Regions from separate parts of the Brachybacterium rhamnosum genome, predicted to be linked through region 3. Evidence: riboswitches for the same ligand, from Rfam matches in the RefSeq annotation. Region 3 holds a riboswitch; each other region holds the start of a gene.
The links. A riboswitch is a leader RNA that binds a small molecule or an ion and turns the genes downstream of it on or off. The one in region 3 is predicted to bind thiamine pyrophosphate.
Positions count from the first base shown of each region.

Region 1 (3,903 bases), 150 kb from region 3:
GGGTGACGAGGTGCGCATGGCGGAGCATGTCCCGCAGCGCCTGCTCGGCGGAGTCGTCGAGCAGCCGGTCGCCGCTCGCGGCGACCATGACCGGGTCGAGCACCACGACCGGGGGCCGCACGTCGTCCAGCCAGGTGGTGACGGTGTCGATGATGGTGCCGTCGAAGAGCATGCCGATCTTCACGGCGTCGATCGTGACGTCCTCGCTCACCGCTCGGAGCTGCGCGTCGAGGAACGCGGGCGGCGGCACGTGCACCTCGCGCACGCCGCGGGTGTTCTGGGCGACGAGCGCGGTCGTCGCGGCCATGCCGTAGCCGCCGTTCGCGGCGATCGACTTGAGGTCCGCCTGGATGCCGGCGCCGCCGGTGGGGTCGGTGCCGGCGATGCTGAGGACGCGGGGGACGGGCAGGCTCATCGGGCGTCCTCCCAGGCGCGGCGCAGCTCCGACGCGGCGTCGAAGGGGGAGGGGGAGGAGCAGATCGCGGAGACGACGGCCGCGCCGTCGAGCCCGGCGCGGCGCAGGGCGGGGAGGTCCGCGGCGGTGATCCCGCCGATCGCGACGGCGGGGAGAGCGGTCGCGGCGGCGACGGCGGCGACGCCCTCGACCCCGATCGCGGCGGGGGCGTCCGCCTTCGTGGTGGTGCCGTGCACGGCGCCGATGCCGAGGTGGTCGGCGCCGGCGGCCTCGCCCTCGCGGGCCATGGCGGCGGTCTGCGCGGAGACGCCGATGACGGCGCCCGGGCCCAGGAGCCGGCGCACGAGGTGCGCAGGGAGGTCGGACTGGCCGACGTGCACCCCGGCGAGGCGCACCCTGGTCTCCCGGGCGGCGAGGACCACGTCGACGCGGTCGTCGACGATGATCGCGACCGACGGGGGCAGCGTCTCCGTGAGAGCCGCGCAGAAGGCGAGCGTGTCCCGGGTGGGGAGCTGCTTGTCGCGCACCTGGACCGCGGTGACCCCGCCGGCGACGGCGTCCCGCACGGCGGTGACGGGGTCGTGGCCGGCCCGCTCGAGCTGCGGGCGGTCCACGACGAGGTAGAGGGAGAGGTCGACCTCAGGAGGGGTGCTCATCGTCGTCATCGCACCTTCGCCTGGTCGCGGACGTCCTGGGGGCTGAGCGCGTGGAGCCCGTCGAGCAGCCCCACGGCGAAGGAGCCCGGGTGCTCGGCGGTGCGGGCGGAGCGCTCGGCGGCGAGGGTGAGCACCGTCGTCGCGGCGACCGCGGCGACGAGGCGGTCCTCGACCACGGCGGCGAAGGCCGCGGTGATCCCGCCGAGCGCGCAGCCGGCACCAGTGACCTTCGTGAGCAGAGGGCTGCCGGTGGCGACGCGCACCACTCTCTCCCCGTCGGTCACGAGGTCCACCGCGCCCGAGACGGCGACGACGGCGCCGGTGCTGCGGGCGAGGGTCGTGGCGGCTTCGTGGGAGTCGTCGGCGGAGTCGATCGAGTCCGCGCCGCGGCCGCCGGCGGAGAGCCCCGCGAGGGCGCGGATCTCGGAGGCGTTGCCGCGGATGATCGCGGGCTCCTCGGTCACGAGCCGCGCGGCGAGGGCCGTGCGCACGGGCAGGGTCCCGACGGCGACGGGGTCCAGCACCCAGGGGGTGCCGGCGGAGCGCGCGGCGGCGACGGCCTCGACCATCGCCTCCCGCTGCTCGGCGCCGGCGGTGCCGAGGTTCACGAGGACGCCGTCGGCGATCCGCGCGAAGATCCCGGCCTCCTCGGGCACGGCGACCATGGCGGGGGAGCCGCCCACGGCGAGCAGCGCGTTCGCGACGAGGTTCGTGGTGACCACGTTGGTCAGGCACTGCACGAGGGGGACCCGCGAGCGGACCTCCTCGAGGGCGGCCGCGAGGACCGCCGGGTCGGTGGGGGCAGAGGCGTGCGCGAGTGTCATGGCGACATCCCTTCGCTAGTCCGAGCTAGATCAGGTTCGACGGGTGTCATCTCAGCCCGGTCCTCGGGCACCCCGTGTCACTGCAGGCCACCGTACGTGATCGTCGCCCGCGCGGGGGCGGCGTCCGCGGCCGGGCCGCCGACGTCGCCCCGGTGGGGAGAGCCTCAGGCGGTGCGCAGGCCGCGACGCACGAGGATCAGGCACAGCGCGCAGAGCACCACGAGCATCGAGAGCGACGCGGGGTAGGCGAGCAGCGGCAGCAGCGCGGCGAGGATCGTCGGCAGCAGGAACCCGAGGTAGGCGAGCGCGTAGTAGACGCCGGTGAGCCCGGCGAGATCCTCCGCCGTCGCGATGCTCTGCACCTGCAGCAGCCCGGCGACGACGAGGGTGCCGTAGGCGGCGCCGAGCACCATCGCCACGAGGATGCCGAGGACCGGGCTGCCGATCGCGGTCGCGAGCACCGCGAGCACCAGGCCGACGCACATCGCCGCCTGGCCCACGGGCAGGGATCGGCCGCCGGTGAGGCGGTCCAGCCGCGGCACGAAGGACTGCACGACCGCCCCGGTGCCGAGCGTGAGCACCGTCAGCGCCGTCGCGTACAGCGTCGCGCCGTCCCCGAGGTGGCTCTCGACGCTCGCGGGGATGACCGCGTAGGCGACGCCTGCCGCGCCGAAGATCCACGGCGCCGCGGGGACCACGGCGCGCGTGAAGCGGCGGTGCCCGGCTGCGGGCACGCGGAGGTCCTCCCACCAGTGCCCGGCGGCGGGCCGCTCGACACGACGGGTCTCCGGTGCGAGCAGGAGCAGCGGGGTCGCGAGGACGGCGAGGCCGCCGTGCACGAGATAGGGGAGGACCTCGGGGAGCGGGGCGAACTGGGCGAGCAGCCCGCTCACCCCGGCGCCGAGGGCGAAGCCGAGGGTGAGGGTGAGGGAGGGGCGGCGGGCGCCCGCGACGGCCGGGGCGCCGATCTCGTACGGCGGCGAGGAGAGCTCCTTCATCCAGGCCGTGCCGACGGACATGGCCGCGCCGACCCCGAGCCCGGCGAGCACCCGGCCCAGGCACAGCAGCGCGAAGACGTGGGGGCTCGCGGCGAGGAGCGCGCTGCCCAGCACGGTCGCGGCCATGCCCACGAGCATCACGGGGCGGCGGCCGTGGCGGTCGGAGAGTGCGGCGGCGACGAGCAGGCCGGGGGCGAGCCCGGCGACGTAGGTGCCCAGCAGGAGGTTCGCCTGCCAGGCGGCGTAGTGGCCCACGGACTCGTAGACGTGCAGGAGCGGGGTGAAGTGGTTGCCGCCCCAGGCGAGCAGGAAGGTCGCGGGGACCACGAGCCTCCAGGGGGCACGGATCGCGGTGCGGCTCATCGTGCGCCCCCGTCGAGCTCGTAGGCGTCCTCGACGTGGGCGCGCAGGCGCTCGGCGAAGGCCGCGGGGTCGCTCGCGGCGAGGAGCGCGGCGAGCTCCTCGTGCTCGGCGAGGAGGGCGGGCATGGTGCCGCTGCGCTCGTCGAGGACGGCGGCGGTGAGGCGGGCGAAGCGGGGGCCGAGGTCCTGGCAGATCCCGGCGACGACGCTGTTGTCCGCGGCGGCGATGAGGGCGAGGTGGAAGTCGAGGTCGGCGGCGGCGAAGGCGAGCGGGTCCTGGGCCTCCGCGGCGGCGCGCTGCTGGTCCAGCAGGCGCCCGAGCTCGGCGGCGAGGGCCGGCATCGCCGCGGGGCGGGAGAGCAGGGCGGTGCCGGCGGCGGCCTCGAGCATGGTGCGCACGGCGATCAGCTCGCGGCGCTCGCGCGCGGTGACCGCGGTGACGAGGGCTCCCTTCTTGGGGAGCAGCCGCACCAGGCCCCAGCGCTCGAGCTGGAGCATGGCCTCACGGGCCGGGGTGCGGCTGATGCCGGTGGCCTCGGCGAGGTCGCTCTCGCGCAGCAGCTCGCCGGCGGGCAGCGCGCCCTCGACGATGCGGCGGGCGGCCTCGGCGGCGGCGCGGTGGGCGAGGGTTCCCCTCTCGGGCTCCCT
Region 1 is NZ_BAAAIS010000001.1:41,243-45,145, reverse strand. Features, by position in the region: gene ABD080_RS00235 (bifunctional hydroxymethylpyrimidine kinase/phosphomethylpyrimidine kinase) at 1-415, opposite strand, end outside; gene thiE (thiamine phosphate synthase) at 412-1,071, opposite strand; gene thiM (hydroxyethylthiazole kinase) at 1,077-1,895, opposite strand; TPP riboswitch at 1,886-1,980, opposite strand; gene ABD080_RS00220 (MFS transporter) at 2,060-3,256, opposite strand; gene ABD080_RS00215 (GntR family transcriptional regulator) at 3,253-3,903, opposite strand, start outside.
Region 1: another riboswitch for thiamine pyrophosphate. It lies ahead of thiM (hydroxyethylthiazole kinase); the one in region 3 lies ahead of ABD080_RS00915 (ECF transporter S component).

Region 2 (3,903 bases), on a different contig from region 3:
ACCGCCCTCGTGCTGCTGGTCGGCACCGCCTCCCTCGCCGCCTTCGTGAACGGCGGCGGCCTGGGCCTGCTCATCACCACCGGCGTGAACCTCTACCTGTTCACGGTGCTCATCGCGGGCGCCCTGCTCATCGCCCTGCTCGCCCTGATCGTGGACTGGGTGGGCCGGGTCGTCGAGCACATCGCCCGGCCGAAGGGACTGTGACCATGCCCCGCACCTCCTCCCCCGCGACCTCCTCCGCGCACCGCAGCGGCATCTCCCGCCGGCACCTCGGCGCCTTCGCGGGCCTCGCCCTGCTGCCCCTCGCCGGCTGCGGCCTGCGCCCCGCGACCGCCTACACGCCGGACGTCGCCCCCGGCTCGATCACCCCCATCGAGGGCCTCCCCGCCGACGCCTCGCTCACGGTCACCGGCAAGAACTTCACCGAGCAGCTCATCCTCGGCAAGATCGGCGTGATCGCCGCCCGGGCCGCCGGCTTCCAGGTGGACGACCTCACCAACGTTCCCGGCTCCGTCCCCGTGCGCGAGCTCATGACCTCCGGCGACGCCGACATGACCTGGGAGTACACGGGCACCGCCTGGCTCACCTACATGGGCGAGACCGAGGGGATCCCGGACAAGCAGGAGCAGTGGGAGGCCGTGCGCGACGCCGACGTCGCCAACGGGCTCACCTGGCTGCCGCCCGCGCCGCTGAACAACACCTACGCCCTCGCCGTGCGCTCCGATGCCGTCGAGGAGCTGGGCGGCATCAGCTCCCTGAGCGAGATCGCGGACCTGCCCGTCGAGGACCGCACGATCTGCGTGGAGCCCGAGTTCAACTCCCGCGCGGACGGCCTGATCCCGCTGCTGAAGGAGTACGGCATCCCCCGCGACGCCGCCGACGGCGTCCCCGAGGAGAACGTCTCGATCTACGACACGGGCGCCGTGTACACCGCGACCGCCCGCGGCTCCTGCAACTTCGGCGAGGTCTTCACGACCGACGGCCGCATCGAGAGCCTGGACCTCACGATCCTCGAGGACGACAAGGGCTACTTCCCCGCCTACAACGTCGCCCCGGTGCTCAGCACCGCGACGCTCGAGAAGCACCCCGAGCTCGCGGACATCTTCGACCAGATCTCCCCCGCCATCACGGACGACGCCCTGCGCGCGCTGAACCTGCGGGTGGACGAGGGCGGCGAGCTCCCGGCGGACGTCGCCTTCGACTTCATGGTCGAGCAGGGGTTCGTCACGCGCCCCTGATCGGCCCGCTCCGGCAGGTCACCGCCGCACGGCCCCCGGCAGCCACCGCGACCCGAGCGCCGCGAGCCACGCCGCGGCGATCCCGATCACCGCGGCGAGCACGAGCTCGACGCCCCACAGCACGGGGCTCGGGATGCCGTGGTACATGACCGCCCACTGCGCGGGGAGGATCAGCAGGAAGCCCAGCACCAGCAGCAAGGTGAGCGGGCTGCGGCCCCGCACGATCAGCCAGCCCAGCAGCCCCACGGCCGGGCCGAGGATCGAGAGGTCCAGCATCCGCGGGAAGGGCTGCGGCAGGTCCAGGTCGCCCCGGAGGTACGAGATCACGAGGACCGTCCCGAGCAGGACGGGCACGACGACGACCGCCGCGGCGAGCGCCGCCCGCCACAGGGCAGTGGGCGCGAGCGCGAGACCGCCCGCGAGCACGAGCAGGCCGATCCCGAGCTGGACGATGCCCTGGAGCTTCAGCAGCGGGTCGTCGAAGCCGACGAACCCCACCGGGGACCACTGCGTGAGCAGGTAGGAGCCGATCACGGTCGCGACGAGGGCCATGCCGTAGCGGGCTCCGTCCCTCCGCTCGTGGCGGTCCGGCGTGGCGACAGGCGCGCCGAACTGCGGCCCGGGGAAGCCCGGAGGGGCGCCGGGCACGGCGGGCCGGGGCGCGGGGAGGCCGGGCTGGGGCTGGGTCATCGTCACTCCTGGTGGTCCCGCGGGGGCAGGCGCCCACTGTAGGCGGAGCGGTCGCCGATCACCGCCGATCCGGCAGGCCCGTCGGCCCGTCGGCCTGTCGGTCTATCGCGATCCGACTGGCCCCTCGCGATCCGACGGGCCCGTCGGACCTGCGGCCGGACCGCACCGCCGGCGTCCTCGCTCCTGGGGTACGGTGCTCGCCGATCCCTCGGGTGCCCGTCGCAACGGGCTGAGATCGGACTGTCGCGGTCCGAGTACCGACCGAACCTGCCCGGGTCATGCCGGCGAAGGAAGAAGGAGAGCGACTGCATGTCCGCACGCCCTGAGAACTACCCCACCCACACCCTCGACCACCTCGAGGATCCCGAGCACGGCATCCGCGTGCCCGTCACCCGGATCACCCAGGACCCCGCCCCGAGCGGCGCGGAGAACCCGCCCGTGACCGTCTACCGCACCGCGGGCCCCGGCTGCGCGCCGGAGGAGGGCCTCGCGCCGCTGCGCGAGGACTGGATCCGCGGCCGCGGCGACGTGGAGGCCTACACGGGTCGCAGCCGGAGCCTCGAGGACGACGGCCGCAGCGCCGTGCGCCGCGGGGAGGCGAGCGCGGAGTGGCGGGGCGCGCGGAGGGAGCCGCTGCGCGGCCTCGAGGGCCGACGGGTCACGCAGATGCACTACGCCCGCCGCGGGGAGATCACCGCGGAGATGCGCTTCGTGGCGCTGCGCGAGGGCTGCGACGTGGAGCTCGTGCGCAGCGAGCTCGCCGCGGGCCGCGCGATCATCCCCGCGAACGTGAACCATCCCGAGGCGGAGCCGATGATCATCGGCCGCGCGTTCCTCGTGAAGGTCAACGCGAACATCGGCAACTCGGCGGTGACCTCGTCGATCGCGGAGGAGGTCGCGAAGCTCGAGTGGGCGACCCGCTGGGGCGCGGACACCGTCATGGACCTCTCCACCGGCGATGACATCCACACCACCCGCGAGTGGATCCTGCGCAACTCCCCCGTGCCGATCGGCACGGTCCCCATCTACCAGGCGCTCGAGAAGGTGAACGGGGATGCGAACGCCCTGACCTGGGAGATCTTCCGGGACACCGTGATCGAGCAGTGCGAGCAGGGCGTGGACTACATGACGATCCACGCCGGGGTGCTGCTGCGCTACGTGCCGCTGACGGCGAATCGGGTCACGGGGATCGTCTCGCGCGGTGGCTCCATCCTGGCCGGCTGGTGCCTGGCCCGGCACCGGGAGAACTTCCTCTACGAGCACTTCGACGAGCTGTGCGCGATCTTCGCCCGCTACGACGTCTCCTTCTCCCTCGGCGACGGGCTGCGCCCCGGCTCCCTCGCCGATGCGAACGACGCCGCCCAGTTCGCGGAGCTCGACACGCTCGCGGAGCTCACCGCCCGCGCCTGGGAGCACGACGTGCAGGTCATGGTCGAGGGACCCGGGCACGTGCCGCTGCACCTCGTGCGGGAGAACGTGGAGCGCCAGCAGGAGCTGTGCCACGGCGCGCCGTTCTACACGCTGGGCCCGCTTGTCACGGACATCGCCCCCGCGTACGACCACATCACCTCCGCGATCGGCGCCACCGAGATCGCCCGGTACGGCACGGCGATGCTCTGCTACGTGACGCCCAAGGAGCACCTGGGCCTCCCCGACCGCGACGACGTGAAGACCGGCGTGATCACGTACAAGATCGCCGCCCACGCGGCGGACGTCGCCAAGGGCCACCCCGGCGCCCGGGACCGCGACGACGCGCTCTCCAGGGCCCGATTCGAGTTCCGCTGGCGGGACCAGTTCGGCCTGTCCCTGGACCCGCAGCTCGCCGAGCAGTACCACGACGAGACGCTCCCGGCGGAGCCCGCGAAGACGGCGCACTTCTGCTCGATGTGCGGGCCGAAGTTCTGCTCGATGCGGATCTCGCAGGACATCCGCGACACCTACGGGGACATGCCCGCCCAGGAGCGGATCGCGCTCG
Region 2 is NZ_BAAAIS010000002.1:177,226-181,128, forward strand. Features, by position in the region: gene ABD080_RS02685 (ABC transporter permease) at 1-204, shown strand, start outside; gene ABD080_RS02690 (glycine betaine ABC transporter substrate-binding protein) at 207-1,238, shown strand; gene ABD080_RS02695 (hypothetical protein) at 1,257-1,928, opposite strand; TPP riboswitch at 2,129-2,238, shown strand; gene thiC (phosphomethylpyrimidine synthase ThiC) at 2,238-3,903, shown strand, end outside.
Region 2: another riboswitch for thiamine pyrophosphate. It lies ahead of thiC (phosphomethylpyrimidine synthase ThiC); the one in region 3 lies ahead of ABD080_RS00915 (ECF transporter S component).

Region 3 (3,903 bases):
CGCGCCACTTCCCGCCGGAGCACAAGGCGCACATGGAGCGTCTGGTCGCCGCGCTGCTCGAGGCGTACCGCGTCTCGATCGAGGGCCTGGACTGGATGACCGAGCAGACGCGCGCGAAGGCGCTCGAGAAGCTCTCCCTGTTCGTCCCGAAGATCGGCTACCCGGAGACCTGGCGGGACTACGAGGGCCTCGAGATCGTCGAGGGCGACCTCGTCGCGACCGTGCGCGCCTCGCGCCGCTTCGACGCCGAGTTCGAGTACGCGAAGGTGGGCGGCGAGGTCGACGAGACGGAGTGGCACATGACCCCGCAGACGGTCAACGCCTACTACAACCCCGGCCGCAACGAGATCGTCTTCCCCGCCGCGATCCTGCAGCCGCCGTTCTTCGACGCGGAGGCCGACGACGCCGTGAACTTCGGCGGGATCGGCGCCGTGATCGGCCACGAGATCGGCCACGGCTTCGACGACCAGGGCTCGAAGTTCGACGGCCACGGCAACCTCGTCACCTGGTGGACCGAGGAGGACCGCGCCGCCTTCGACGAGCGCACCGCAGCCCTCATCGAGCAGTACTCGGCGCTCTCGCCCCGGGACCTCGACGACGCCCACCACGTCAACGGCGCCCTCACCGTCGGCGAGAACATCGGCGACCTGGGCGGCCTCACGATCGCGGTGAAGGCGTACCTCGCGACCGCGGGCGAGGGGTCCCCCGAGCTCGACGGCCTCACCGGGCTGCAGCGCGTGTTCTGGTCCTGGGCGACCGTGTGGCGGGGCCTGACCAGGCCGCAGGAGGCGATCCGCCGCCTCGCGATCGACCCCCATGCGCCGATGGAGTTCCGCTGCAACACGGTGGTGAGCCACCTCGACGCCTTCCACGAGGCGTTCGACGTGCGCGAGGGCGACGGCATGTACCGGGCGCCCGCCGAGCGCGTCCGCATCTGGTGAGCGCGCACGCGGGGCGGGCATGAGGCCCGAGGCGCCCTCGTTCACCGACACGACCCGGCCCTCGGCCGTGGGCTGGACGCGGATCGCGCTCACCGCCGCCTCCGGGGTCGTGCTGCTGGTGCTCGCGCTCGTGCGGGCGACCGTCCCGCCGCCGCTGCTGGTCGCCGCGGCCGTGCTCTTCGCGCTGCTCGCCGTGTGGACGTGGATGCACCATGCGACGCGCATCCTGGTCGACGGCCGCGGGGTGACCGTGAGCCTCGGCGGGTTCTGGCCGCAGGCCACCTGGCCCGTCGAGGACTTCCGCGGCGTGCAGCTGCGCGAGCTGGACGCCACGGTCGTGGGCGTCACCGTGGGCGGCTACGGATGGCGTCGCGGGCGCGCGCTGACCCCCGCCCCGGAGCAGCTCACCGCCGTCGGCTCGCGCCGCACCCTCACCCTGGCCGAGACGCAGGCGACCTACCGCCTGCTCGTGACCCGGCCGGGCACCCAGGTCGAGATCGTCGGTCGCGGCGGCACCCACTACCTGTTCTCCCCCACGGACCCGCGGTCCACTGCGGAGGCGATCGACCAGGCGATCCGCGCGCGGCGGTAGACTGGCCCGCGGTCATCCACTGACAGGGGAGCACCGCACGGTGCTGAGAGTGCGCGCATGCGCAGACCCTCGAACCTGAACCGGGTCATGCCGGCGGAGGGAGTCGGGATTTCCGTCGCGGCGCCCCCGGCGCCACGACGCCCCTTTCCACGAGGAGAGGAGTCGGAATGACACGCATGAGGACGATCGACCTGCTGGTCAGCGTCGCGATCGGAGCGGCCTTCGGGGTCGCCTTCCTGGGCTACGGGGCCCTGTACTCGCTGATCGGGCCGCTCACCGCGGCCTTCAAGCCCGCCGAGGGCATCCTCGCCGGCATCTGGTTCCTGCCCGCCGTGCTCGCCGCGCTCATCGTGCGCAAGCCCGGCGCGGCGCTTCTCGCGGAGCTCGTCGCCGCGACGCTCGAGATGATCCTCGGCGGCCAGTGGGGCTGGGGCACCGTCGTCTCGGGCCTGCTGCAGGGCGGCGGCGTCGAGATCGGCTTCCTGCTCTTCGTCTACCGCCGCTTCACGCTGCCCGTCGCGATGCTCGGCGGCGTGATCGCGGCGGCGCTCGAATGGGTGTGGGAGCGCTTCTCCTACTACCCCGAGATGAGCTGGACCTTCGCCCTTCTGCTGCTGGCCTTCTTCCTGGTCTCCGGTGCGCTGCTGTGCGGAGCCCTCGGCTGGGCGGCCGTGCGAGCCCTCGGCGCGACGGGAGCCCTCGACGCGCTGCCCGCGGGCCGGGACCGGGATCGCGAGCGCCGCGCCGCCGCCACGACCGCCGCGTGAGGGCGGCTGCGTGAGGGACCTGCTCCTGGACGGGGTGCGCTGGCGCCCCACGGGCCGCGACGAGCCCACGCTCGACGGCCTGCGCCTGCACGTGCCCGGCGGGCAGAAGGTGCTGCTCACGGGGGTGAGCGGGAGCGGGAAGTCCACCGTGCTGCGCGCCCTGGCGGGCCTGCTCGACCCCGAGGCCGGGGACCTCGAGCAGGCCCCCACCGGGCCCTCCCGCCCCGGGGAGCGGGGGCTGCTGCTGCAGAACCCCGCGCATGCGGTGGTGGGCGCGACCGTCGCGCGCGACGCGGCGATCGGCCCGGAGAACGCGGCCCTCCCCCGCCCCGAGATCCACGAGCGGGTGAGGCGCGCGCTGGACGCCGCGGCGGTCGACGTCGACGGCTCCCGGGATCCGCTCGCCGTCTCCGGCGGGCAGCAGCAGCGGGTGGCCCTCGCGGGCGCCCTCGCCCTGCACCCCGAGGCGATGCTGCTCGACGAGCCCACGAGCATGCTCGATCCCGAGGCCGCCGCGACGGTGCGCCGCGCCGTGCTCGCGGCCTCCGCCGGGCGGACCCTCGTCATCGCCGACCACCACGTGGAGCCGTGGCGGGAGCACCTCGACCGGATCGTCGTGCTGGGCTCCGGCGCGCAGGTGCTCGCCGACGGACCGCCCGAGGAGGTCCTCGCCCGGCGTCCCGAGCTGCAGGAGACGGAGCCCGCCCCGGGCCCGGCCCCGGAGGCCGAGCTGCGGATCGAGCCGGGGCTGCTCACCGTCGTCACCGGGGCGAGCGGCGCGGGGAAGACGACCCTGCTGCGCTCCCTCGCCGCGGAGGCCGGCCGGCGGCGCGGCTCGCTGCTGCTGGTCCCCCAGGACCCGGCGCACTTCTTCCTCGCCTCGACCGTGCGCGGTGAGCTCGGCGACGCGGCGGATCCCGCGGCCGCGGCGGATGCCCGGTCCCTGCTGGACCGCGCAGGCCTCGCGCACCTCGCCGGTGCCAACCCCCATCGGCTCTCCGGCGGGGAGCAGCGGCGCCTCGCGATCATCGCCGCCCTCGCGGCGCGGCCCGAGGTGCTGCTGCTCGATGAGCCGACCGTGGGCCTGGACGCCGAGCGGCGGTCGGCGGTGCTCGCCCTGCTCGAGGAGGCCCGGGACCGCGGCACCGCCGTCGTCGCCGCCTCCCACGACCCCGTGCTCGTCGCGGCCGCCGGGTCCCGGCACCACCTGGAGGGCACCCCCTCCCCCGCCCCGACGGCGGCGAGCGCGTCGGCCGGGGCAACGACCCCCGCCCCCGGGGCCTCCGCCGAACCCGATCGTCGGATCCTGCCCGTCCCCCGCGCCGCGCACCGGCCCGCGGACGCCCTGAACCCGCTGATGCTCTGCCTGATCGGCATCCTCGCGGCGGTCGGCTCCTACGCCGTCTCCACCTGGCAGGGCGGGCTGCTCGCTCTGCTGCCCACGGTGCTGCTCGCCCCGCTCGCGCTCCGCTCCGTGCGCGGCGCGGTGTGGCGACTCACCCCGGTGCTGCTCTCCGCCGTGAGCATCGCCTGGACGACGGCCCTGCTCGGCGAGGCCCCGGCGCTCAGCGGTGAGGCCTGGCTGCTGGGCCTCAAGGAGGCC
Region 3 is NZ_BAAAIS010000001.1:189,200-193,102, forward strand. Features, by position in the region: gene ABD080_RS00905 (M13 family metallopeptidase) at 1-941, shown strand, start outside; gene ABD080_RS00910 (hypothetical protein) at 961-1,533, shown strand; TPP riboswitch at 1,548-1,652, shown strand; gene ABD080_RS00915 (ECF transporter S component) at 1,710-2,300, shown strand; gene ABD080_RS00920 (ATP-binding cassette domain-containing protein) at 2,311-3,903, shown strand, end outside.

Region 4 (3,903 bases), on a different contig from region 3:
ACCTGGCCGGCGGTGAGGTCGCCGAGGTCGACCGCGACCACGCCGTCGCCCTCGAGGTCGTGGATCTCCAGGCGCCCGTAGCTCGTGTCCGTCGGGGTGGAGACGGTCGAGCGGGTGACGGCGAGGAGCCGGCCGTCCGGGGACAGCACGGGGGAGTCGTAGCCGTGCTCGTCCGTCGCCTCGAGCAGCGGCGTGCGCTCGCGGGTCGCCCCGTCGATGCGGACCAGGCTGGTGCGGGTCTCCCCGCGGGCGATCCGCTCGGTCCACTCGGTGACGACGGTGCGCCCGTCGCGCGCGAGCACGGCGGAGGCGGTGTGCAGCGGCAGGGTGCCGGCGTCCGGCGTGAGGTCCCGCAGCTCGCCCTGCGCGGTGACGATCAGGAGGTGGCGGGAGGAGTCGCCGCGCTCGTGGTCCCACTGCCGGATCGGCATGCCCGTGTGCCAGATCGTCGTGCGCTTCGCGTCCTTCCGTGCCGCGCGGGCCTCGGCGTCCTCCTCGAGGCTCACGCCGGGCAGCACGCTCGTCGCGGCGAGGATCGTGCCGTCGCCGGCCACGTCGAGCAGCTCGAGCCCGCCCGGCGCATGCGCGAGCACCTGCGCCTCGCCGGCGAGCGGCAGCCGCCAGATCGCCGTCGTCCCCTCGGGCGCCTCGCCCGTGGGATCGGGTCGGGAGGAGGTGAACAGCAGCGAGCCGTCCGGCGCGAAGCACGGCGAGGACTCGCCCTTCTCCGAGACCGTCAGCCGCCGGGCGGGTCCCTCCGCCGTGAGCTCCCAGAGGGCGGGGACCAGACGGGAGAGGTGCTCGTCGGCCTCTTGCACCACAGCGGCCGCCCGGCCGCCCGGGCCCGCGGCGATCGCGGAGACCCGCGGCACACGCAGGAACGCCTCCACGTCACGGAGGTCGAGGGACGGGGAGGCGGGAGCGTCAGCGGTCATCCCTGCACGCTATCGAGCCAGGCCACGGCAGGTGCACGATCACGGTTGCGATGCGGTCACGGGCCTCCTCGACGGTGCCCGGCGGGTGCACGATGTGCCCATGGTCCGCCGACGCACTCTGCTCGCCGCGCTCGCCGGAGCGGCCGCCCTCAGCGGCTGCGACGGCCCGGCGACGCGCCCGGAGGACGAGACCACCGCCGCGAGCTGCATCGACTGGATCGAACTGGAGACGCCTGCGGACGCGGCGGCGGAGTCCGACGCCGTCGTGCGCGGCACAGCCGACGGTCCGCCCGCGACGGGACGCTACGAGCTGTACGACGTGCCGCTGTGGACCGTTCAGGTTGCCGAGTGGGTCTCCGGAGCCCCGGCCGACGGCGAGGGGTCGAGCATCGAGGTGCTCTCGTTGCCGTACAGCTGCGGGGAGAGCCGGGACGCCCTCTCGGGCATCGAGGACGCCGGTGAGGTCTACCTGTTCCTCCGTGCCCGCGGAGACCACTGGGAGACCGTCACCGGCTACCGCGGGATGGTGCCTGTCGCCGAGGACGGCTCGATGCCGGAGAGCTGGCCGGACGAGATCGGCTGAGGGCGGCGCGCCAGCAGGAGTGGATCGGCCGACGGCGGTCGGCGCGCCCGGGCTTCGGCGCGAAGACGGCGGTGTCCCGTGGACACGTCGGCCTGCTGCGCCCCGCACCCGGGATACTCGATCGCGGACACGGGGTGCGCCGTCGGCGCTGAGATCACACCCGTGGAACCTGATGCAGCTCGTACTGACGAAGGGATGTCCGCCATGCGCTCGCGCCTGCCCGCGACCGATGCACCCACCATCGACGAGGTCGACCGCCCCGGCCCCGTCGGCCCGCCGGACCGTCTGCCGCCCTCGGGGCGCGCCGCGCTCCGCGCCGGTGTGGTCGGGAACTTCATCGACAACGTCCACGTGTTCCTGCCGCTCACCGCGCTCACCCCGGCGCTGGCCACGGTCGCCGGGCCCGGCGTCGCCGCGGCGACCGGTGCGATCGTCGTCATCGCGATGATGCTCGGTCGGCCCGTCGGCGGGGTCGTCTTCGGCCGGATCTCCGACCGCCTGGGCCGCACCCGCACCACGCAGGTCGCGATCGCCGGCACCGCCGGCTGCGCGCTGCTGATCGCCGCGATGCCCACCCACGAGCTGCTGGGCGCCGGGACGATCGCGCTGATCCTCGGCCTGCGCTTCCTGGGCGGCATCTTCGTCGCCGGGGAGTACTCCGCCGCGATCCCGCTCGCCATGGAGTGGTCGCCGCCGCGCCGCCGCGGCCTCATGAGCGGGCTGATCCTCTCGATGGCGCCGTGGGCGCAGGGGGCGATCGCCTTCGCGACCGCCACGCTGCTGCTGGTGCTCGGGCCGGAGGAGTACGCCGTCTGGGGCTGGCGACTGCTGTTCGTCGTCGGCGCGCTGCTCTCGCTGGGGATGCTGCTGTACTACCGCTCGCACGTCGTCGACGCCCCCATCACCCGCCGCGCCGGGAGGGACGGGAATACGACGCCGGTGCGGGGCGGCGTCCGGCAGGTGCTCGCAGGCCGCTGGTCCGGCGCCTTCCGGCAGGCCTTCGTCATGATGACGGGGCTCTGGCTGCTCACGAACACGACGGTCCTGCTGCTCACCGCGCGGCTCGGGGAGGGCGGTGCCCTCGCCGCCACCGAGGTCGCGCTCGCCATGGGCATCGCCTCCGTCGTCCAGGCGCTCGCGATGGCGCTCGCCGGGCACCTCTCCACGGTGATCGGCCGGCGCCGACTGCTCACGCACTGGGGGATCGCCGCCCTGCTCCTCGGGCCGCCCCTGTGGTGGGCGGCCGTCGGCTCCGGGAGCCTCGCCCGGGCGGCGCTCTGCGCGGCGCTGCTGCAGGTGGTGACCGTCGCCGCCTACGGCCCGGTCTCCGCGTATCTGTCCGAGCGTTTCCCCACGGCCGTGCGCTCCACCGGGTACGGCTCCGCCTACAGCCTCTCCCTCGTGCTTCCGGCCCTGTACCCCTTCTACCTCCCGCTGCTCGCCGGGATCACCGGACCTCGCGGGTCGGTGCTGCTGCTCATGGTGCTCGGGGCGGCGCTGCTGATCCTCGGCGCCCGGCTCGGCCCGCGCCTCACGCCCGCGGACCTCGACGGGGACCTCGACGCGGTCGCGCTCGCCGGGGAGCGGTGAGAGATGGATGTCCGTCCTCGGCGGCCTCCGATCGGGCGCTTCCGAGCGGTCGGGACCGAGCGATCGGTCTCCTTCGATGAACAATCGGGGAATCATGCTCGCATCCGGGGCGAAAGTCTGCGAACCTAGTGCTCGGCACGTCGTCCGCGGCGTGCCGCCGGACCCTTCTCGGGGTCCACGTCGTCGGCGGAGCGTCTTCCGGCGGCAGGCATCATTGGCCGAGACTCGGCCGACGACATCGAAGGATTACAGGAACATGGCAACTGGCACCGTGAAGTGGTTCAACGCCGACAAGGGCTTCGGCTTCATCGCCCCCGACGACGGCTCGGACGACGTCTTCGCCCACTTCAGCAACATCTCCGGCACCGGCTACCGCAACCTCGAGGAGAACCAGAAGGTCTCCTTCGAGGTGGAGCGCACCGATCGCGGCCTCACCGCCGTGAACATCCAGGGCGCCTGAGCCCCGGAGCCCCACAGCTCACGGAGCGCCCGTCGGAACGATCCGGCGGGCGCTCCGTCATGTCCGGAGGGAAAACTTCCGGGCCTTGTCTTTCCCTGATCGCCGGGGCAGGCTGGCCGGCGAGGGTCCCGTGCTCGCGGGTCCCGCGGCACCGGACGCCCGGTGCGCTCGCGGTGCCGCTCGTCAGTGGTTCCACGGAAGGACGATGATGTCTGAGAACAGAGCTGTGGCGTACAAGGGAGCAGGCCACGTCGAGGTGGTCGACACCCCCTACCCCGAGTTCGAGCTGAAGGACGGTCCGGGGGTGAACCCGGCCAACGTCGGCCGGAAGGTGC
Region 4 is NZ_BAAAIS010000002.1:1,468,190-1,472,092, forward strand. Features, by position in the region: gene ABD080_RS08575 (S9 family peptidase) at 1-935, opposite strand, end outside; gene ABD080_RS08580 (hypothetical protein) at 1,036-1,518, shown strand; TPP riboswitch at 1,639-1,731, shown strand; gene ABD080_RS08585 (MFS transporter) at 1,723-3,108, shown strand; gene ABD080_RS08590 (cold-shock protein) at 3,365-3,568, shown strand; gene fdhA (formaldehyde dehydrogenase, glutathione-independent) at 3,777-3,903, shown strand, end outside.
Region 4: another riboswitch for thiamine pyrophosphate. It lies ahead of ABD080_RS08585 (MFS transporter); the one in region 3 lies ahead of ABD080_RS00915 (ECF transporter S component).